Regions from separate parts of the Rhizobium sp. 25PS6 genome, predicted to be linked through region 3. Evidence: predicted binding sites of a transcription regulator. Region 3 holds the regulator's gene; each other region holds the start of a gene.
What was found. Region 3 encodes LexA, which represses DNA repair genes until DNA is damaged. Its sites were predicted from a motif close to TGTTCNNNNTGTGTTCNG; they were not measured.
Positions count from the first base shown of each region.

Region 1 (5,489 bases), on a different contig from region 3:
AGCGGTTGTTTGCGCCCGAAATCCTCGGTCATGGTGGCGATTTCGCCGATGTCTTTGCCTTCCATCCGCCGAGCGACAGTCTGCACGCTCCGCCCGATTTGCCTGGCGTATCGTCCTACTTCTGCCTGACCGGAGCTTTCCATTTCGGCGCCGGCCTTCTCGAGCGCCATTGCAACGCCACCGACCTGGCGGGCGGCGAAGCTGGTGCGTTCGGACATGACTTCCTTGGCTTTCTCGACTGCGGTGTCGGCGCCTTCCCTGATCGTTTCCTTGACGGCGGAAACATCCTCGCTCACCTTCGCTTCCAGATCGGAAATGGACGTGCGCGTTCCCGGCGAGGAGCCGGAACCTGGGGATGAGGACGGGGTCTGCGCGGACGCACTCCGCCCCGCCGGATCTGTGATATCGTTCTGCATTTCGAACCTCCCAATTCGTGCCGGCAAATTGCCGCAGCCCCGAACCATGGATAGCCCGCTTTGTTCCCGGACGCGCCGTGGTACGTTCGCCTTCGCTATGGCTCAGAACTGCGACCGCGCGAAGCAGCGCCGTCTAGAGCGTTTCCGGCTCCTGATCTTTGGCAGGCGTGACAATCGACGCCGCTATGTAACGCTCCTCCCGATCGCCATCGTTGAAGTAGTAGACGGCGAGCAGGGATCCATCGCTGCGGTTTACGAGTCTCGGATAGCCGAGATCAGCCGTGCCGCCGTCGCTGCGGATGATCTTCTCGGCGCCCCATGTCCGGCCGTCATCGAAACTCATGCGCATCCTGATACCAAATGGCTGATCACGGTGGCCGTAGACAAGCATCAGCATGCCTTCGATCCGCCCGAGCGCCGGCGGGTTGCCATTGCTGCCCGTGTCGTCGACGATGCAGCCTTCCGGCGTCCAGGTCCTCCCTTGGTCACGGGAGGTGAAGGCCTCTATCCAACCCTTGCCAAAGCCTCGGCCCATGCAGCGCGTCAGCGTCAGGATGGCGCCACCGGATAGTGCCGTCGATGCCGGCATGATCGAATAGCCCTCGGGTTCCGGACCGACAAAGCCTTGAAAGACGAAGCTGCGCCCGCCATCCACGGTGCGCGCGCAGAACACTCTTCCTTCCGCGCCGTCCTCTTTGGACGTGCTGAGCATGAAGAGCGCATCGTCCCTGCCGAGAGGAACGATATCGGTGCGCGCCGAGAGCGGAAGATGCAAACCGGCGAAACGAAATGGACCCTGCCATGTCAGGCACCGATCCCGGCTGACATAGAACCAGCTGACAGCATCGCCCTCTACATCGGTTCTGGCGCACATGACGATCGTCTCGGGGTCGAGGAAGTCTATGGGATCGTCAATCGAGCAGAGGTCTTCACGGACCGACAGACGGGGACGGACCTTGAGGTCGGCGTTCAAGTGCTCGTCGGCCGAAAGCGAGAGCCCACCCGGCACGCGGCCGCAGAACGGCTCGTCCATCCAGGTCAGTCCGCCGTCCAGGCTGCGTGCCTGCCAGGGTACGAAGGGGAAATCGCGGTCCAATTCGTGCAACTCCCCCTTCGCTCCGAGTTTGCCGCGCGCGAAGACGACGACCATTTCGTCACCCCACGACCAGAGACCATAATTTGCCGGCCAGCCTGCGAACTCGCCGCGTCTGCGATAGATTTCGACATTGCGGAACTGCGTGTCCATGGAGGCTTCCAGACGATCAGAGCGTTTCGACTGGAAGTGCCCGCACAAGCAATTCTTCCTGCCCGAGCAGCTGTTCGAGTTTGCGCCGGTATTGGCGCCACCAGCCCCGATCGAGACTGTTCACCATCACTTCGATGACGATGACCGTATCTTCTTCAGTGCCCTCGCCACTCGACCAAAACCCCTTCGCCGGGGAATTGAGGTATGAAGTCGCCCCGCCATGGCGCTCGGTCATCTCGCGCTGAATCATCGCGATAATGTCTTCGATGTCGATCGCCGCGTGCGGCGCTGCCGGAATAAACAACTGTATCAGATGCATGTCGAATTCTCCTCGTTCCGCAAACTTCGGAGATCTGACGAGGTTCCGGCCCAGCTCGAAATCGCGGACGGGTGGATGAAAACCAATGCGGCGACGGACGGTCGTCGCCTGTGGCAGCTGATGCCGGCGGTCTAAAAAGCCAGCCGCAGCTGCGGCGCCGCGGCCGGTACTCGTTCTTCCAGCGAGGAGAGGGTGACGCCGAGCAGCCGTATGCCCTTTCGCGGCGGAAAGATCGGCGCGAGCAGCAGGTTGACCATCTCCTCGAGGTCCGCGATTGCTGGCAGGGGTGCCGGAAGCGTCTTGCTGCGCGTGATCTGGCTGAAGTCGGCATATTTCACCTTGAGCGTCACCGTCTTGGCGGCGATCCCGTTGGCCTCGCAGTAAGCCCACACCTTTTCGATCAGCGGCTGGAGCCCTTCGCGAGCAGGCTCGAAGGCGTGGAGGTCCTGTGAGAAGGTATCTTCGGCGCCGACGGATTTGCGCACCCGGTCGGGCTTGACCTGGCGCTCGTCGATGCCGCGGGCGATGCCGTAAAAATAGGGTCCCGACTTGCCGAAATGCTCGATGAGGAACTCGAGTGTCTTCTCCTTGAGATCGGCGCCTGTTTCGATCCCGAGTTGGTGCATCTTCTCGGTGGTCGCCGGTCCGACACCATGGAATTTCCGGACGGGAAGCTGCTCGACGAAGGCCGGCCCGTTCTTCGGCGTGATGACAGCCTGGCCGTTCGGCTTGTTGAGGTCGCTCGCCATCTTGGCAAGGAACTTGTTGTAGGAAATCCCGGCCGACGCGTTGAGGCCGGTGACTTGCTTGATCTTGGCGCGGATCTCCAGCGCGAGTTCGGTGGCGACCGTCATGCCTTTCAGATTTTGCGTCACATCGAGATAGGCCTCGTCGAGCGACAGCGGCTCGATCAGCGGCGTGTATTCGGCAAAGATCTCACGGATCTGCTGCGACACCGCCTTGTAGACGGCAAAGCGCGGCGGCACGAAGATCAGGTCAGGACATTTGCGCTTGGCAGTCACAGACGGCATTGCCGAGTAAACACCGAATTTACGGGCCTCATAACTCGCCGCCGCCACCACACCACGGGCAGCCGACCCGCCGACGGCAATCGGTTTGCCGCGCAAGTCCGAATTGTCGCGCTGCTCGACCGACGCATAAAAAGCATCCATGTCGACATGGACGATCTTCCGGACGGGGGGTGAGCTTATCTCGTTCATGGCGGTTTCAGCGATCGCGACGGGATCGGCCTCTGAAATTGCGCGCCGAAACAAAAACAGAACATAGCAGTCTTGGGAGGCGATATCAACAATTCCAATGGGGGCCCGGACCTGCCGTCGAACTACCAGCCGCCCAAGGCGTTCTCATCCTGTGGAAATCAAATTCAGGAGGCAATCAATGGCGGACGACAGCACGACCACCATTCGAGCCACATTCGAAACACGCGAAGCCGCTGATCTCGCGGTCGAACATCTGGTTCAGCAGCATCGGGTTTCGAGGCCCGACATCTTTATCCAGTCGGCAAGCGACCGCAACAGTGCGGGTTCGGCGCCATCGGGCGGGGATGCCTCTCATGACGATGGCGCCCGTCGCGATGCGCCGCTCGAAGGCGAGATCGAGGTCTCGGTGGATATCGCATCCAGCCAGGTCGCCGCCGTCCAGCGCAGCCTCCGAGCGGCCGGCGCAGTGCGTGTATCGAGCCGCTGAGCACGGCCGATAATCTCCGCGTCATTGTGCCCGTCGAAGATATCGATTTCGGCCATGTCGGTTTCCTCTTGGAACTATCACCGGCGCCCGTCTGTCTCAAGGCCCCTCCCCAACCCCTCCCCACAAGGGGGAGGGGCTAAGCTGTGGCACCCGCCTCACAAACAAATAGACCAGCCGCACAGTCAACGTTCAATAGGGCGCACGACGAGAGCCGCATGTTAAGCCCCTCCCCCTTGTGGGGAGGGGTTGGGGAGGGGTCTTGCAACGCGCCTGCAACAATTCTCCGGTTTGCGCCTGACGCCTGCCAAGCCACGCTCTACGCCGCCTCCCCCGCCAGCGCCGCACTTTCCGCCAGCCTGCGCGCCGCGACGAAATCCACCTTGCCGGAGCCGAGCACCGGCACCTTGCCGATATTGACCTCGGCCGGCACCATCATGTCCATGGCGCCCCTGGATTTGGCGAAGGCGAGGAATTCGGCGCGGGTGGCGGTGGGGGCGTCGGTCAGCAGCACCAGCCGCTCGCCCTTCTTGGCATCGGGCAGCGAGGAGACGACCGACAGCGCGCCCGGCCAGAGTTCGGCGGCCAGCGTCTCGACGGCGGCGAGCGAGATCATTTCGCCGGCGATCTTGGCGAAGCGCTTGGCGCGGCCGCGGATCTTGACGAAGCCGTCCTCGTCGATGGTGACGATGTCGCCGGTGTCGTGCCAGCCGTCGAGAAGCGGCTCGAGCACGCCGGGCTTTTCGGCGCGCAGGTAACCGGCCATGACATTAGCGCCGCGCACATGCAGCCTTCCGCCCTCATCGATGCCCGGCACCGGTTCGAGCTTCCATTCCATGCCCGGCAGGATTTTGCCGACCGTGCCCGACTTGTTGTACATCGGCGTGTTGATGGAGATGACGGGTGCTGTCTCGGTGACGCCATAACCTTCCAGGATGCGCAGGCCGAACTTTTCCATATAGGTCTGGCGGGTTGCGGCCTTCACCGGTTCGGCGCCGGAGAAGATGTAGCGGATCGAGCGGAAGTCATAAGGATGCGCCGTCCTGGAATAGCCGTTGAGGAAGGTATCGGTGCCGAAGATGATCGTGGCGTTGGAGGCATAGATCAGCTCCGGCACGATGCGGTAATGCAGCGGCGACGGATAGAAATAGACCGGCACGCCCGAAATCAGCGGCAGCACCGTGCCGGCCGTCAGCCCGAAGGAATGGAACACCGGCAGGATGTTGAACACCTTGTCGCCGCTGTGGAAATCGATGCGGGCAGCCGCCTGGGCGGCATTCGACAGGATGTTGCGGTGGGTCAGCACCACGCCCTTCGGCGTGCCCTCGGAGCCCGAGGTGAAGAGGATGACCGCCGGATCATCCGGCTGCCGTTTCACCAACGGCCGCGCCTTCCTGAGAAACCCGAAAATCTTGTCCTTGAGGGAGATTTCGGCCCGGAGATCATCGAGCCAGACGATCGTCACCTGCTTTTCCATCTCGACGATCACGGGCCCGAGTTTCGCCTGGGTGACGAAGGCGCGCGAGGTCAGCACATGCTTGACCTCAGCCGCCTTGCAGGCCGAGAGAATATTGGCCGCACCCGCCGTGAAGTTCAGCATCGCCGGCACCTTGCCCGCGCTCATCACGCCGAGAAGGGTGGCGGCGGCGCCATTGGCATTCGGCAGCATGACGCCGAGGTTGGTTTCCGGGAAGCGGGCGCGGAATTTTGCGCCGAGCACGGCAGCGCCGGTGAGCAGCTTGCCATAGGTCAGCCTTCCGGTGACCGGATCTTCGACGGCAAGTTTCTTCATGCCGAATTCATG
Region 1 is NZ_JAWDIV010000032.1:21,678-27,166, reverse strand. Features, by position in the region: gene RWK44_RS32650 (nutrient deprivation-induced protein) at 1-416, opposite strand, end outside; gene RWK44_RS32645 (sialidase family protein) at 550-1,662, opposite strand; gene RWK44_RS32640 (hypothetical protein) at 1,679-1,981, opposite strand; gene dinB (DNA polymerase IV) at 2,113-3,201, opposite strand; gene RWK44_RS32630 (hypothetical protein) at 3,380-3,688, shown strand; gene RWK44_RS32625 (acyl-[ACP]--phospholipid O-acyltransferase) at 4,005-5,489, opposite strand, start outside.
Region 1: dinB (DNA polymerase IV) is a predicted target of LexA. The motif match lies at 3,248-3,265, and genes of this name have one in related genera.

Region 2 (5,489 bases), on a different contig from region 3:
GTATTTGCACTTGATGCAATTGTCGGTCACGACATAGGTCATGAAGAACTCCAGGATTTCCATGCGGATGGGGCCGGGCAACCTGGAACGTCGCGCCTATCCCCGTGCCGGAGGAAAAGCGTGAGCAGGCTTGGGAGGCAAGCACGCTTCCGGCAGGTTGTCAGTGACCTATCGGCTTTATCGCCGGATTTCAAGGATAAACGATCTGCAAAAGCCGCCGCCGCAGACAGAGTTTTCTAATCCTCGTCCGACATCAGCCTGTCGATTGCACGTCTTTCCTTTTTGGTCGGACGGCCGGTGCCGGTCGCCCGGATCGCCTGCTCGTAGGGCGTGAGACGTTTTGCCTCATCGGGCGGCGGGGACTGGTCGTCGTAGAGCAGCCGCGCCTCCTCGTAAGGCCCCCGCCGTTCGCCGGCAAGGCGCATGACGAGAACGACATCGCGCCGCTCCATCGTCAGCTCGATACGGTCGCCCGGCTTGACCATCTGGCTTGGATGGTTGCAACGCTCGCCATTGATGCGCACATGGCCCGATTGGATGTGGCTCTGCGCCAGCGAGCGCGACTTCACCATGCGCGCGAAGAACAACCACTTGTCGATGCGCTGGCGCGAACCGCTTGTCGGCTGTATCTCCCCGCTCATGATTACTTCTTCATCTGCTCCTTGAGAGCTGCGAGCTTGGCGAAAGGCGAATCCGGATCGATCGGCTTCTCCTTGCGCGGCGGCTTGGCCTCGAAGCGCAACGGCTGCGAGCCGCCACGATTGTTGTTGCGGTCGTTGCGATCGTTACGCTCGCCGCGATCCTTGCGATCGCCACGGTCCTGCCGGTCGCCACGCGGCTGGTCGCCCCGTGGTTGGTTGTTGCGGTCGCCTCTTGCCTGCTGCGGTCGGCCACCATCGCGACCGCCGCCTTCCTTGCCGCGGTTCTGGCGATTGTTGTCGCGGCCGTCGCCGCCGCGATTGCCCTCGCCGCCTTCACCGCCGCCCGGCCGGCGATTGCGGTCGCCGCGCTCCTGGTTCTGACCGCGCTCCTGGCCCTGGGCGCCACGGCGTTCGCCATGCCCGCCGCGCCCCTGGCGCTGATTGTCGTTGCGACCGCCAAGACGCCACAGAAGAACCGGCTTCGGTTCCGTCGGCTCGCCGGCTTCCCCAGGAGCAGGTCCTGCTTCCTCGGAAGCCGATACCGTTTCCGCAGGAGCGGAGATTTCCCCGGCAGCTGAGGCTTCCGCCGGAGCGGATGCCTCGATCGCTTCCGGAGCGGGGCTTTCGACCGCTCCCGTCACCTGCGCGTCGGCGACCGCCGAAGCCGCCTCGGTTGTGGATGGCTCGGCAGCAGTCTCTTCCGCGGCGCCATCGGCATCGTCGTGATCGGCCTTCTCGGCAGTCTCTTCCGCAGGCGTTTGCGCGCTGGCGGCAGGCACTGAGGCCGCATCCTGCGCCGCAAGATAGACCGATGCCTCTTCCGCCTTCACGGCATCGGCGCGATAGCCGAGACCCTTGAGGATTTCTTCCATGTCCTCGAGCGTCGCACCGAGGATCGACAGCATCGCCGTCGTCGTCGTGAAGCGGCGGCCATCATAGGCGCCCTCCGGACGGTTGTTCTGACCGGGCTTCCATTGCAGCAGCGGACGGATGATATCGGCAAGCCGTTCGAGGATGTCGATACGCACGGCACGCTTGCCGAGGAAACGGAAGCCGGCGAGCTTGTAGAACATCCGCTCGAAGCTCGGATCGGTGACGACGGAGGTGCGACCGGCGGCAAGCACGGGAATGAGATCGCCGTAGCCCGGCTTGTCGAGACCGTCGTTCTTCAGCGCCCAGAGCAGCGTGATGAGTTCGGCCGGCGCCGGCTTCAGAAGTGCCGGGACGAAGATATGATAGGCGCCGAAACGCACGCCGTAGCGGCGCATGGAGGCGCGGGCCTCCTGGTCCAGAGACTTCACCTCCTCGGTTACGTCGCGGCGGAACAGCACTCCGAGATTCTCGACGAGCTGGAAGGCAAGCCCCTTGGCGAGACCCTGCAGGTCCTCGGCGCGCGACAGATCATCGAGCGGCTTCAGCACCGTGCTGATATGATGATTGACGAAGCGCTCGATGCGGGCGGCAACGTGATCGCGGGCATTGCCCGTCAGTTGTTCATCGGCCAGCAGGATCACGCGCGGACGCATGATGTGATCGCTGCCCGAAAGCCGCGCCACCGGGTCGCCCAGCCAACGGATCAACCCATCCGAACCGATCACCAGATCGCTGTTGCCGGCGGCGTGCATCCGGGCCGCGCGGGCTTCGAACTCGAGCCCGAGCGCCTTCTGCGACGCAGCCTGAACCGCCTTGGCATCCGGTCCGTCCGTTCCCGCCACCGGCGTGAAACGGAATCCGCTCAACTGCCCTACATGATGTCCTTCAACGAAGACATCGCCATTCACACTGATTTCAGCTTCCAGCATCGCATTCTCTCTCAGGCGCTTCATGAGCACAGATGTCCTGCGATCAACAAAGCGTTTCGTCAACCTTTCATGTAACGCGTCGGACAATCGATCTTCGATTTCCCGCGTCTTTTCCTGCCAGTGTGTCGGATCGGCAAGCCAACCGGGCCGATTCGAAACGTAGGTCCAGGTTCTTATCTGCGCGATTCGCGCCGAAAGCGTGTCAATTTCGCCATCTGTTCGATCGGAGCGATGAACCTGCTCCGCAAGAAACTGCTCGTTCACCGTGCCATAGCGGACGAGATCGGAAAAGAGGGTCGAGATAAGATCGGCATGTTGTGCTGGCGTGATACGCCGATAGTCGGGAAGCGCGCAAGCCTCCCAGAGTTTTTCGACGCGCGCCGGCCTGTCGGCGAGATCGATGACCTCGGGATAACGCGAAAGCTGTTCCAGCGCCTGCTGGTCGACCGCAGGCAGTGCCCGCGTCAGCCCCGGCACGCGCGGACCCGCCTCGAGGCTGGCGCGCAGCGACGCGATTGAGGAGAAGTCCATCTCCGTCGTCCGCCACTGCAAAACCTTGACGTTGTCGAACTCGTGTCCTTCGATGCGCTGCACCAGCTCGTCGTCGAAGGGCGAGACTTGCCCGGTGACGCCGAAGGTCCCGTCCCGCACATGCCGCCCGGCGCGCCCGGCGACCTGGCCGAGTTCGCCCGGATTGAGATTGCGAAACTGGTAACCGTCGAATTTCCGGTCCTGGGCAAAGGCGACGTGATCGACATCGAGGTTGAGGCCCATGCCGATCGCATCGGTCGCCACCAGATATTCGACGTCACCTGCCTGATAAAGCGCCACCTGCGCATTGCGGGTGCGCGGGCTAAGCGCGCCGAGCACGACCGCCGCGCCACCGCGCTGCCGGCGGATGAGCTCGGCGATGGCATAGACCTCGTCGGCGGAGAAGGCGACGATGGCAGAACGCTGCGGCAGCCGTGTGATCTTCTTCTGCCCGGCATAGAAAAGATGCGAAAGCCGCGGCCGCTCGACGATAGTGATGCCGGGCAGGAGCTGCTGCAGGATCGGCCGCATCGTCGCCGCGCCGAGCAGCAGCGTTTCCTCGCGGCCGCGAAGATGCAGGATACGGTCGGTGAAGATATGGCCGCGCTCGAGATCGCCGGCGAGCTGCACCTCGTCGATCGCGACGAAGGCGGCTCTGGTCTCGCGCGGCATCGCCTCGACGGTGCAGACGGAAAAACGGGCATTGGGCGGCGAAATCTTTTCCTCGCCGGTGACCAGCGCCACATTCTGCGCGCCAACCTTCTCGACCACCCGCGTATAGACCTCGCGCGCCAGCAGCCGCAGCGGCAGGCCGATCACGCCCGTCCCGTGCGCGACCATGCGCTCGATGGCATAATGGGTCTTGCCGGTATTGGTCGGCCCGAGCACCGCGGTCACACCGCGCCCACTCAGAATCATCCGCTGCGAAGTCAGAGTCATGGGTCCATGCAAATGAGGCGGGTGGCCCCAGGAAAATCTCGGCTCCTCGATGGAAGCTGGACAACACATGGACAGCTGCCGCCGCAAACGCAAGGGCAGATTTCAAAATGCCACACGGATTGCGACCTTTGCGAGTCTCGCGGAACACTCGAATTCACGATTCGGAACAGCGTGAGAACGAATCAGCGACGAATCGCTGACTCCCGCTGATTCAGCTTTTGTTCACGGCTAAGTATTGATTTTGAATCACTTTTTCCCACTAGATGCTGAATCGTGAGACTCTCTCTTGTTCGCATTTTCGCTGTCGTGGGTGACGATTCCCGCGCCGATTTTGAACAGGCAAAAATCCGCCCGAAATTAACCTCTCGACCAAAGCCTGAACGAATCGGAGACGAATCGTTCACACCATCGTTTTCGCCTTTTGTTCACGGCCACATCTGGTAGCGGTCTCAGGTCTGGGCACTAGATGCATATCGGCGGAGATCCTTTCGCGCCGCCTCGTCGCATCGGCATTAATCTTTCAGGAGCCGGATTCAGACGGCGTTAAGTCAAGGCGGCAATATCGGGTTCCGATCAAATACGGAACGAATCGCCGACGAATCGGCGACATCGCGACCTTCCCGCTTTGTTCACCGCAACATATTGTATTTATATGTCTTTTTAACCATAGCAGCAATTTCCGGAAATAACGGAACTTAGAGCGTGATCAGGCGCCGTCACATTTCCGGCGCTTAACCGGGAACAAAAATCGCCAATGTGTGTTTCTCGTCCATCCAAATTGCGGATGAAATGAAGGAAACACACCATGCTTGGCACGATACTTCTTATTATCCTCATTCTGCTCTTGATCGGAGCCTTGCCGAATTGGGGTTATAGCCGTGGCTGGGGCTATGGACCTTCCGGCGGTTTGGGGCTAGTTCTCGTGATTATCATTATCCTTGTACTAATGGGCCGCATCTAAAGCCCAACTAACCTGGGGAGTTACGACATGATGAAGAAGATTGTTCTTATCGGTGCCCTCGTCGGCGCCTTGGCATCCTGCACAGCGACCGAGCAAGGTACGGCGATCGGCGCCGGCACCGGTGCGGTTATCGGCGGTGCCGTCACCAACAGCTGGGGTGGTGCCGCCGTCGGCGCCGTTGCCGGCGGTCTGACCGGCGCTCTGATCGGCCAGTCGGTCGAACGCCGCGGCTACTGCGTCTATCGCGACCGCTACGGCCGCCGCTATGAGGCCCGTTGCCGCTACTGATCGGCAAGCATATCGGACTCCCGACGGGCGCCTTGGCGCCCGTTTTTCTTTTGGCCTGCTGCATCCGTCAACGTGACGTTGACAATCGGTTGCGAAAGTCAAATCTACCGCCGCCCAACTGCCAGACACATATTTCCTTCACGAGCGCAACGGACAGGCAAAGCCGCCCGGCGCAGCTGAAAGGAACGCCTCCAATGACCCAGATTTTGCTTAATTCTCTCGTCGCTGCTCTGATTACATCGGCTTTCCTGACGACCGCGATATCAGCCCTTAGCGGCGAAAATCGCTCGCTGCGCAAAGTGCCGGCCAGAGCTCGGCCACAGCGAC
Region 2 is NZ_JAWDIV010000002.1:226,677-232,165, forward strand. Features, by position in the region: gene fdxA (ferredoxin FdxA) at 1-42, opposite strand, end outside; gene RWK44_RS03730 (RNA-binding S4 domain-containing protein) at 237-641, opposite strand; gene RWK44_RS03735 (helicase-related protein) at 644-3,913, opposite strand; gene RWK44_RS03740 (DUF3309 family protein) at 4,719-4,874, shown strand; gene RWK44_RS03745 (YMGG-like glycine zipper-containing protein) at 4,902-5,162, shown strand.
Region 2: RWK44_RS03735 (helicase-related protein) is a predicted target of LexA. The motif match lies at 4,076-4,093, and genes of this name have one in related genera.

Region 3 (5,489 bases):
GCAGTCATGGGTTCTTCCTGCTCGGTGGATGATAAGTCGGTTCGAAACCTGTCTTAGTCGAAGGCGTGCAAATTACAATGCTGCAGTTTCCAGCCTTCGAACCGCGTTTGGATCTCGCCTAAAGCGCGTCGCGATCTTTCAGATTCGCTTGCCACGCTTTAGGTCTTTGGCTTTCCGCATGTCGTTGTCGCAAAACCGCTGCACACTTTTGCGCGACATGCCTATAGCACGATCATGTCAGGCTGTTGAACGTCAAGCCTTGGCGACCGCATCGAAGGCGAGCAGCTTTTCAAGCAGCCGCGGCATGTCCTTGAGATAGACCATGTTCGGGCCGTCGGAAGGTGCGTTATCGGGGTCCTGATGGGTTTCGACGAAGACACCGGCAATACCGGCAGCCACTGCGGCGCGCGCCAGCGTTTCCACGAATTCCCGCTGACCGCCGGAGGATTCGCCCTGCCCGCCCGGCTGCGCCACGGAATGGGTCGCATCGAAGATAACGGGTGCACCCATCGCCGCCATGATCGGTAGCGAACGCATGTCGGAGACCAGCGTATTGTAACCGAATGAGGCGCCGCGCTCGCACAGCAGCACGTTCGGATTGCCGCTGGCATTGAGCTTCTTCAGAACGTTCTTCATATCCCAGGGGGCGAGGAACTGGCCTTTCTTGACATTGACGACGCGGCCGGTCTTGGCGGCGGCGATGAGAAGGTCGGTCTGGCGGCAGAGGAAGGCCGGGATCTGAAGGACATCGACCACCCTTGCCACCTCCGCGCATTGCTCGGCAGTATGAACGTCGGTCAGGACGGGAAAGCCGAATTCCTTCTTGAGGTCGGCAAAGACTTCCATGCCCTTTTCGATCCCGATACCGCGTTCGGCCGAGAGCGAGGTGCGGTTCGCCTTGTCGAAGGAGCTCTTGTAGACGAGGCCGATGCCTAGCTTTCCGCAAAGCTCTTTCAGCGTGCCGGCAACCATGAAGGCGTGGTCGCGGCTCTCCATCTGGCAGGGACCGGCAATCAGCGATAGACGGCCGGTATTGGAAAAGGTGACCTGGCCTTGGCCTTCGCCGATCCTGACTTCGGAATTCGTATCAGTGCTCATCGTGTTTCCTCGAAGGCGAAGAGCGTGCCCTGCCCGGGCGCGGGCTTCACCAGAATGCGATTGTTCTTGCGCGTGTATGTCACCCCGTTAGCAGCCAAATGCGCTTCTGTCACGGCAAGATCGGCGACAGCAAAGAGGATTGCCCGGCCGCGCAGGCCGCGATCTGCGGATGAGACGGCGACGTCGAAATATGCCTCCAGCCCTTCCGGCGTCATCAGGCTGATTTTCGCATTCGATGCCGCAATATCGACGCCGAAACCGGTTTTCTCGACTGCCGATTGCGCCACGGCAAGGCTGACGAAAGCAGCGAAGGCGGCCGGCTCTGGCGTGCAAAGCGCGATCTCAACTATGCCGGTGACGCCATTGGCATGCGTCTCCAGCGCCGCGCGGTCGGCCGGTAGCGGATTGACGCGCTCGACGGTGAAAAACAGGAGATCAGGCGCGCGCAGGTCGCCGGCGAAAGCCAGCTTAAAGCCGGCAATCGTCTCGGAACCGTCCGGCATCGTCATCGGCCGGGTGAACTGCAGCATCTCGCCAGCGCTCGATCCGCTGCCGACGAAATCCTGATGATCGATGCCGGCATCCTTGCTGCCGAAAGCCAGCCCCGAGAGCCCCTCCTCGCCACAGCGGAAACGGAAGGCCTGGTTGCGGGCAGTGAAGACATTACCTTGGCGCGCAGATGCGTTGCTCTCCTCGACGTTCGCAATCCCGAGCGGCTCCAGATAGGTCTTGTCGGCAAAAAAGACGCAGGCATTCTCCGTTCCGAAGGGATGGCACGCATCGGCGGCAACGGTGAAGCCGAGCTTGCCGAGCCTCTCGCGCGCCAGATCGATGTTGACGACCGGCAGCACGACATGATCCAGCGGGTGCGGTTTGGCGGAATGCGCGTTCATGATATCCCTCCTGGAAACGGCAAGAGATGTGCGATGGCGCGTCCCTCAATGCAAGACTTCTGTGCCAATCCGGCGAATGAAAATAAAAATCTCAACGAGTTGGCGCCAAGTTTTACGGAAATTTAGCTACTTGCGGAACACATATGGAACATATAGTGTCTGTTCTGGATTTGTTTCAATCACGAGGTCACAACGTCGATGCTCACGCGCAAACAACAGGAGCTTCTCCTTTTCATTCATGAGCGCATGAAGGAATCCGGCGTTCCGCCATCTTTCGACGAAATGAAGGATGCCCTGGACCTCGCCTCCAAGTCCGGGATTCATCGCTTGATTACTGCGCTTGAGGAGCGAGGCTTCATTCGCCGCCTACCGAACCGCGCCCGCGCGATCGAGGTCATCAAGCTTCCGGAGGCCTACAGCCCCAGCATTCAGCCCCGGCGCGGCTTTTCGCCGAGCGTCATCGAGGGTAGCCTTGGCAAACTGCAGCCGGTCGCCACTCCTGCTCCCGCAAAACCCGTCGCCGACAACGGCAACTCGGTCTCGGTGCCGGTCATGGGCCGAATCGCTGCCGGTGTGCCGATCTCGGCGATCCAGAACAACACCCATGACATCGTCGTTCCGGCCGACATGCTCGGTTCCGGTGAACATTATGCGCTGGAGGTCAAGGGCGATTCGATGATCGACGCCGGCATCTTCGATGGCGACACCGTGATCATCCGCAACGGCAGCACCGCAAGTCCCGGCGACATCGTCGTTGCTCTGGTCGACGACGAAGAAGCGACACTCAAGCGCTTCCGCCGCAAGGGCGCCTCGATCGCGCTGGAAGCTGCCAACCCGGCTTACGAGACCCGGATTTTCGGGCCGGACCGCGTCAAGGTTCAGGGCAAGCTCGTCGGTCTCATTCGCCGCTATCACTGACATTGGCCAGGCCGGATTCGGTAAAACTGTTGCTGCGCCAGTCATAGGCGCGATGGCGCATCCATGGCCGCGACAATGAATCGAAGGCGGTTGCCACCTCCGGGCCGGCGTCCGTGAAGCGCAACTCGACGGATCCGGTCCTGCGCAGCGTCTCGCCGGTGAAGAGCGTTGCACCTGAGCGGCAGTTGTTGAAGCGAAGGCGCACGGACGTCACGACGATATCGGCCGCGTCGCATGCCGGGCCGAGATAGGCGGCATTGTCGATGACGGTTACCACCTGACCATTGCCAAGCCTTGATGTGCACCAGGCCTTCTTGACGCAGGAAAAGCGGTTTGCGTCACCGGCCGCTGCGGCCGTCCGCATCGCGGTCCTTGCTTCGTTCTGCTGATCGCGGGAAAGCCTGACGCGGCGGTCTTCTCCCTCAGGCGGGATAGCAGGACCATCCAGCATCTTCGGCGGATTATGCCCCGGCAGGACCAGCGCTCTCTGCCACTGGTCGAAGATGAAGTCCGGCGGTCTTTCACGGTTGGAAGCCATTGCCGCCGCCGCGACGACCGCGACGAGACTGCCATCCTCCGAAATCACCAGATCCGGCGGACGGGGACCCGGCAGAAGCAGCAGGATGAGCGTTGCGACCGCGATAATCGATGTGCCGACATGGCGCAACCGGGTGCGGAGCAGCGTCAGCAGCAGAAAGCCTGCCACGGCGACGGCGAAATACCAGGCGGGCAAGCGGCCCACGTCGATATTGCCACCCCAGCCGGACACCGTCTTTGCAACCGCGATCACCAAATCGAGGCCGAATCCGACGATCTTCCAAGCCCAAACATCCAGACCGAAAGGCATGAGCAGCATCGCCAGCAGACCTGCCGGCATGATGATGAAGGAGATGATCGGCATTGTCGCGAGGTTTGCCGGCAGGCCGTAGGCGGTCAGGCGATGAAAATGCTCGATCGAAAACAGCGCGGTTGAAAAACCGCCGATCAGCGAGGTCAGGAAGACGCCGCCGAAGAAACCGGCAACCGTAACGAACGGCCTGATGATCGGCAGCTTCAGGAAGGCGTTTTCTCGGACGCGCCGGTCCTTCCACAGCTGATAGCCCGAGACCAGCGCCAATGTCGCGGCAAAGGACATCTGGAAGCTCGGTCCCAAGACCTCGGACGGCGAAATGGCAATGATGACGAGAGCGGAGAGCGCGACATTGCGCAGGCTGATCGACGGCCGGTCGAAGAAGACCGCAATCAACATGATGGCCATCATGATGAAGGCGCGTTCGGCAGAGACCGCAAAGCCGGAGATCAGGAAATAGGCGGTGACGGCGATGAGCGCGCCGGCGGCAGCGATCTTCTTCGTCGGGTAGGCCTCAGCGATGCCGGGGAAGAGGCTGAGCAGCATCCGGAAGCCGACGAAGAAGATGCCGGCCGACAGCGCCATGTTGAGACCGGAGATGGCGATGATATGAGCCAGACCGGACTGGCGCAGCGCCTCCGTCGTCGCATCCGAAATGGCGCGCCGCTCGTCCGTCACCAGAGCAGCGGCAAAAGCACCGGTGTCGCCGGGCAGGATCGACCTTATGCGGTCGCCGATGCCGCTGCGCAGCCGGTAGAGACCTTCGAGCAGCGCTTCCGCTGTCGATCTTGCAGCCTGGGGACCTGCCTGCGCATCGACCTTCGTCGGTGCACCGTAGAAGAAACCGTTGGCGCCGATGCCGTCGAAATAGGCACTGAAGGAGAAGTCGTTGAGCTCGGGAAGCGCTGGGCCCGCCGGCGGCGTCAGCCGCGCCCTGCCGGTGATGATATCGCCGATCTCGAAGGCCGCGTCCGCGCCGCGGGCGATCGCGGTGATACGTTCCGGCGGCCGCTTCACCTGTGGCGCCTCGGTGCCGGTGACGGCAAGAATGTAGCGCCACCGCCCGCGACCGTCGCCTTCGCGCCGCTCGACGCGGCCGGTCACCGTCGTCGTCACGGCGGAATCGAGGATCACGGTGGAAGCCCGCCGGCTCTCGAACTGCGCCGTGACCATGCCGCAGGCCACGAGCGAAAGCGCCAGCAGCGTTGCCCGCACCGCGGCCCGGCTGCGGCTGGCAATGAGAACCGCCACGGTCAGCGCCAACAGGCAGAGCAGCGATGCAATGAGAGGAAAATCCGATGCCGCGAGAAACCAAACGGCTGACCCGGCGCCGAGGAAGACCGGCGAGAACAGCAGCAGGCGGCCATGGTCCGCCTCCTCGCCCAGCATGCGCATGCCGGCACGCAGCAATTGCGAGGTTGCGGCCGGCAGCCGGTGGCGCAATGGTGTCGCCGACTGCGTCCGTGTCGGTCGCGTCACCACGACAGGTGGTGAAAAACTGGAGGAGTCGGCAAGGCCTTCGCCTGCTTCCGGCCGCAATTCGACTGTCGTCAACTCCTGCATGAACCGCCCAAGCCCGGCTGCGAAGGCGGCCAGAATGCAACCTCAAATCAAATCCGGCAAGAATAATCGATTGAAATATGAGGGAAAATCGCGAGCGCCAAAAGACCAGTCGAATCATCGGCTTCCGATATGCGTGCGGCTCATCGCTGCAGTGCCTAAAAGGTGAT
Region 3 is NZ_JAWDIV010000003.1:198,480-203,968, reverse strand. Features, by position in the region: gene eno (phosphopyruvate hydratase) at 1-8, opposite strand, end outside; gene kdsA (3-deoxy-8-phosphooctulonate synthase) at 253-1,098, opposite strand; gene RWK44_RS05670 (VOC family protein) at 1,095-1,991, opposite strand; gene lexA (transcriptional repressor LexA) at 2,190-2,909, shown strand; gene RWK44_RS05660 (ComEC/Rec2 family competence protein) at 2,890-5,322, opposite strand.

Region 4 (5,489 bases), 150 kb from region 3:
GACCGCTTTTCCTTGACGATCGCTTCCGGCGTGCCGGTCGCGACGATCTCGCCGCCGCCGTCGCCGCCTTCGGGGCCGAAATCGAGCACCCAATCGGCCGTCTTGATGACTTCGAGATTGTGCTCGATCACCACCACCGAATTGCCCTGGTTGACCAGTTCGTGCAGCATTTCGAGCAGCTTGGCGACGTCGTGGAAATGCAGGCCTGTCGTCGGTTCGTCGAGAATGTAGAGCGTGCGCCCCGTCGAGCGTTTTGACAGCTCCTTGGCAAGCTTGACGCGCTGTGCCTCGCCGCCCGAGAGCGTATTGGCCTGCTGGCCGACCTTGATATAGCCGAGACCGACATCCTTCAGCGCTTGCAGCTTGTCGCGCACCGCAGGCACCGCCGCGAAGAAATCGACACCTTCCTCCACCGTCATATCGAGCACGTCGGCGATCGACCTCTGTTTGAAGGTAACGTCGAGTGTCTCTCTGTTATAGCGCTTGCCGTGGCAGACGTCGCAGGTGACGTAGACATCAGGCAGGAAGTGCATCTCGATCTTGATGACGCCGTCGCCTTGGCAGGCCTCGCAGCGTCCGCCCTTGACGTTGAAGGAGAAACGGCCCGGCTGGTAGCCGCGGGCCTTTGCCTCCGGCAGGCCGGCGAACCAGTCGCGGATCGGCGTGAAGGCGCCGGTATAGGTCGCCGGGTTCGAGCGCGGCGTGCGGCCGATCGGCGATTGGTCGATGTCGATCACTTTGTCGATATGCTCGAAGCCGTCGATGCGGTCGTGATCGGCCGGGTTTTCACGCGCGCCCATGACGCGGCGTGCTGCCGATTTATAGAGCGTCTCGATCAGGAAGGTCGATTTGCCGCCGCCGGAAACGCCGGTCACCGCCGTGAACACGCCGAGCGGGATTGACGCCGTGACGTTCTTCAGATTGTTGCCGCGCGCGCCGACCACTTTGATCTCGCGGCCCTTCTTTGGCTTGCGACGTTCGTCGGGAACGGGAACGCCGAGTTCGCCGGAGAGATATTTGCCGGTCAGCGACTTCGGATTGGCCATGATATCCTGCGGCGTTCCGTGGGCGATCACCTGGCCGCCGTGAATACCGGCCGCCGGGCCGATATCGACCACGTCGTCAGCCGACAGGATCGCATCCTCGTCATGTTCGACGACGATGACAGTGTTGCCGATGTCGCGCAGATGCTTCAGCGTGTCGAGCAGCCGGGCATTGTCGCGCTGATGCAGGCCGATAGAGGGCTCATCCAGCACGTAGAGCACGCCCGTCAGCCCCGAACCGATCTGCGAGGCGAGCCGGATGCGCTGGCTCTCGCCGCCCGACAGCGTGCCGGAATTGCGCGACAGGCTGAGATATTCCAGGCCAACATCGTTGAGGAAACGCAGCCGGTCGCGGATTTCCTTGAGGATGCGCACGGCAATCTCGTTCTGCTTGGCATTGAAGCTTGCCGGCAGCGTCTCGAACCAGTCGCGGGCGACACGGATCGACATTCCGGTCACTTCGCCGATCTGCAGCGTGTTGATCTTCACCGCCAAGGCCTCGGGCTTCAGGCGGAAGCCGTTGCAGGAAGGGCAGGGGGCCGCCGACATGAAGCGCTCGATATCCTCGCGCGCCCAGGCGGAATCGGTCTCCTTCCAGCGGCGCTCGAGATTGGTGATGATGCCTTCGAAATTCTTCTGCGTCGTATAGGAGCGGGCGCCGTCGGCATAGTGGAATTCGATCTTGTCGTTGGTGCCGTTGAGGATGACGTCCTTGGCCTCGTCGGAAAGATCGTTCCAGCGGGTGCCGAGCTTGAAGCCGTAATGTTTGCCGAGCGCTTCCAGCGTCTGATTGTAATAGGGCGAGGTCGACTTGGCCCAGGGCGCGATCGCCCCGTCGCGCAGCGTCCGTTCCGGCTCCGGCACGATCAGGTCCGGGTCGATCTTCTGCTGGGCGCCGAGGCCGTCGCAGGTCGGGCAGGCACCGAAGGGGTTGTTGAAAGAGAAGAGCCTGGGCTCGATCTCGGGAATCGTGAAGCCCGAGACCGGGCAGGCAAACTTCTCCGAAAACAGCACGCGTTCATGCGTCTCGTTCAGCGACTTGTTGGCCGAGCCGCCGGCCGACGTCTCTTCCGGCGGCAGCGGCTTATCGGCGAATTCGGCGACCGCCAGCCCGTCGGCAAGCTTCAGGCAGGTCTCCAGGCTGTCCGCCAGTCGCGCCGAGACATCGGAGCGCACGACAATGCGGTCGACCACCACGTCGATGTCGTGCTTGTATTTCTTGTCGAGCACCGGCGCCTCGGCAATCTCGTAGAACTGCCCGTCGACCTTGACGCGCTGGAAGCCCTTCTTCATCAGCTCCGCCAGTTCCTTCTTGTATTCGCCCTTGCGCCCGCGCACGAGCGGCGCAAGGATATAAAGACGGGTGCCGTCGCCGAAATCGAGGATGCGGTCGACCATCTGGCTGACGGTCTGGCTCTCGATCGGCAGGCCGGTCGCCGGCGAATAGGGAACGCCGACGCGGGCAAAGAGCAGGCGCATGTAGTCGTAGATCTCGGTGACGGTGCCGACCGTCGAGCGCGGATTGCGCGAGGTGGTCTTCTGCTCGATCGAGATCGCCGGCGACAGCCCGTCGATCTGGTCGACGTCGGGCTTCTGCATCATCTCGAGAAACTGGCGGGCATAGGCCGACAGGCTCTCGACATAGCGCCGCTGGCCCTCGGCATAGATCGTGTCGAAGGCGAGCGAGGATTTGCCTGAACCCGAAAGCCCGGTCATGACGATCAGCTTGTTACGCGGCAGATCGAGATCGATGCTCTTGAGATTATGCTCGCGCGCGCCGCGGATGGAGATCGTCTTCAGTTCGCTCATCGTCTCTGCTTTGGTTTTCTGGATAACAGCCCTTATTTAGTGATGCCGACGGGCGAGTCGAGGCTGAATATCCGCAAGGGCTCAAGGTTTTCGATTCTGTTGACAGGATCATACGGATAAACTAGAACAAATAAAGAACAAAATTCCTGATGAATGCATGCGGCTTTCTGATGGATAAAGATGTGGATTAAATGCCGCCCATGCGCATCGGCGGTCCGTGATGGTTTAAGGTGCGCCGATCGATTAAACGCCGCCGGGCAGGGCGGCAGGCAGGGTGAGAAGCATGGCTGGTAGTGTGAATAAGGTAATTCTGATTGGAAACGTCGGTGCAGATCCCGAAATCCGCCGCACTCAGGATGGCCGGCCGATCGCCAATATCCGTCTTGCAACCTCGGAGACCTGGCGCGACCGCAATTCCGGCGAGCGCCGCGAAAAGACCGAATGGCACACGGTCGTCGTCTTCAATGAAGGCCTCTGCAAGGTCGTCGAGCAATATGTGAAGAAGGGCGCCAAGCTCTATATCGAAGGCCAGCTGCAGACCCGCAAATGGCAGGACCAGCAGGGCCAGGATCGCTACAGCACGGAAGTGGTGCTGCAGGGTTTCGGTTCGACGCTGACGATGCTCGACGGCCGCGGTGAAGGCGGCGGCGCGAGCGGCGGCCGTGGCAGTGCCGGTGGCGGCAACGATTATGGCGACGATTACGGCGCCCCGCCTCCCGCTTCATCGCCGAGCCGGGGCGGTGGTGGTGGCGGCAACTTCTCGCGGGATCTCGACGACGACATCCCGTTCTAAGGATGAGAGAAGAGTTGCGCGGACCCCGGTGGGCAGCACGGGAAGAGCATGTTGGAATTGTTCGGCTTCTTTGCTCAGGCTCGGTCGGCGAGCGCCAAGTGGTCCTTAGAGACTTCATCGGTTCTGGATGATCCCCGAATAAAAAGCGGTGTGATCGGCCAGAACTAGTGTCGGGAATGAACGGAGCCACCTTATGCGGGTGGTGACCTCAGGCTTTCGGGGGACTGATGGGATCATTTTCTATTTGGCATTGGGTAATAGTTTTTCTGATTTTCGGAGTGCCAATTTGCCTTGCTGTTATATCAGCTAGGAGAACAACAGACCCGGTCAACGGCCCATCGGGTTTCGGTGGGTGGCTTCTGCTTTTGGCAATAGCAGAAGTCTTGGGACTACTTAGGGCGCTGGCTAATGTTGCGAACTCGATAGAAAATTACACTGAATATAATTCTATCGGAGGAAGCCAGTTGGTCATTGTTGGCGAGGCAGTCTTGAGCCTTGCCCTTGTGATGCTTCAAGCAGTAGTAGTCTGGTTTATGTTTAAGAAGGACAGACTATTTCCGAGGTTATTTTTCTATCAGTGGATAGCCATCGCAGTCGCCTTCGTACTCGATGTTGCACTCGTTTCCGCCGTGCTAGGGGTCGGTGTTAGTCAATTTCTGACAGCAGAGGTTGTTGGCCCGAACGTAGCTGCGTTCATCATCACCGGTCTGTGGGTGTGGTACGTGTCCAAATCCCTAAGGGTTCGGAACACGTTTATCCTCAAAGCCCGCACTCGGCGCGAGATACTTTCGTAGAAGGCGACGATTTGATCCGTTGTGCTCTTCCAGTCAGTTTACATCCGTGTTCTGCTTTCCGTTCCAACCGGTGAACTTGCGGCTGACAGTACTTCGGAGCGTGATGTCACAAAACGGCGTCAATGCTCTCTTTGATTTTTTTGCCCTTTTCAGTGCGGTGTCGCGCTGATCAGATTGAACGCCGACTTAGCCCCGTCGACGACGAATTGTGCGGCGAGCGCTGCGAGGATGACGCCAAGAAGCCGCGTCAGGATAGCCCGGCCGGTGACGCCGAGGAAACGGTCCAGCCTTTCGGCGATGAGCAGCATGAGGAAGGTCAGCAGCAGATTGGCGGCAATGACGCCGATCAGCTGGGCTTTCCCGATCGAGGTGGCGAGCGTGCCGGCAAGCAGGATCGTCGCCGAGATCGCACCCGGGCCGGCAATCAGCGGCAAGGCGAGGGGAAAGACGGCGATATTCTCGATATGATCCTTGGTGATCGCCGCCTCGGTCGCCTTCTCCTTGCGCTGCTGCCGCCTCTCGAACACCATCTCGAAGGCGATCCAGAACAGCAGCAGCCCGCCGGCGATGCGGAAAGCGCCGATCGAAATCCCGAGCACGCCGAGCACGCCGGCGCCGAACAGCGCGAAGACGGCAAGGATGATGAAGGCGATGACCGACCCACGCAGCGCCACCTGCGTGCGCTCGGTCCGGCTCATGCCTGTCGTCAGGCCCAGAAAGATCGGCGCAAGCCCCGGTGGATCGATGGTGACAAGCAGCGTCGTGAAGGCGTTGATCAATTGGTCGGCGCTTGCCATCGGCTCTCCGGAACCCCATATGGGTGCGTGGTTTTTATGATTGTGAAGCGGGGATTTCGATTTGGCAAATATCCCGCGGCGGGCCGCGGCGGATTTGTCCGGTCCGGCCGCGCAACTTGCATGTTTTACCCTCTTTAAGCCGCAAAAGCCTGTTCAAAACGCGCTGTGAAATTGGCGCGGCAACAGGCTTTCCGCTATAAATCTTCAAGTGATTCTAGAAGAGATCGTGATCTGTTTTGACTGAGCAAACACC
Region 4 is NZ_JAWDIV010000003.1:346,580-352,068, forward strand. Features, by position in the region: gene uvrA (excinuclease ABC subunit UvrA) at 1-2,852, opposite strand, end outside; gene RWK44_RS06380 (single-stranded DNA-binding protein) at 3,136-3,645, shown strand; gene RWK44_RS06385 (DUF2569 family protein) at 3,873-4,439, shown strand; gene RWK44_RS06390 (MarC family protein) at 4,589-5,236, opposite strand; gene gyrA (DNA gyrase subunit A) at 5,473-5,489, shown strand, end outside.
Region 4: uvrA (excinuclease ABC subunit UvrA) is a predicted target of LexA. The motif match lies at 2,975-2,992, and genes of this name have one in related genera.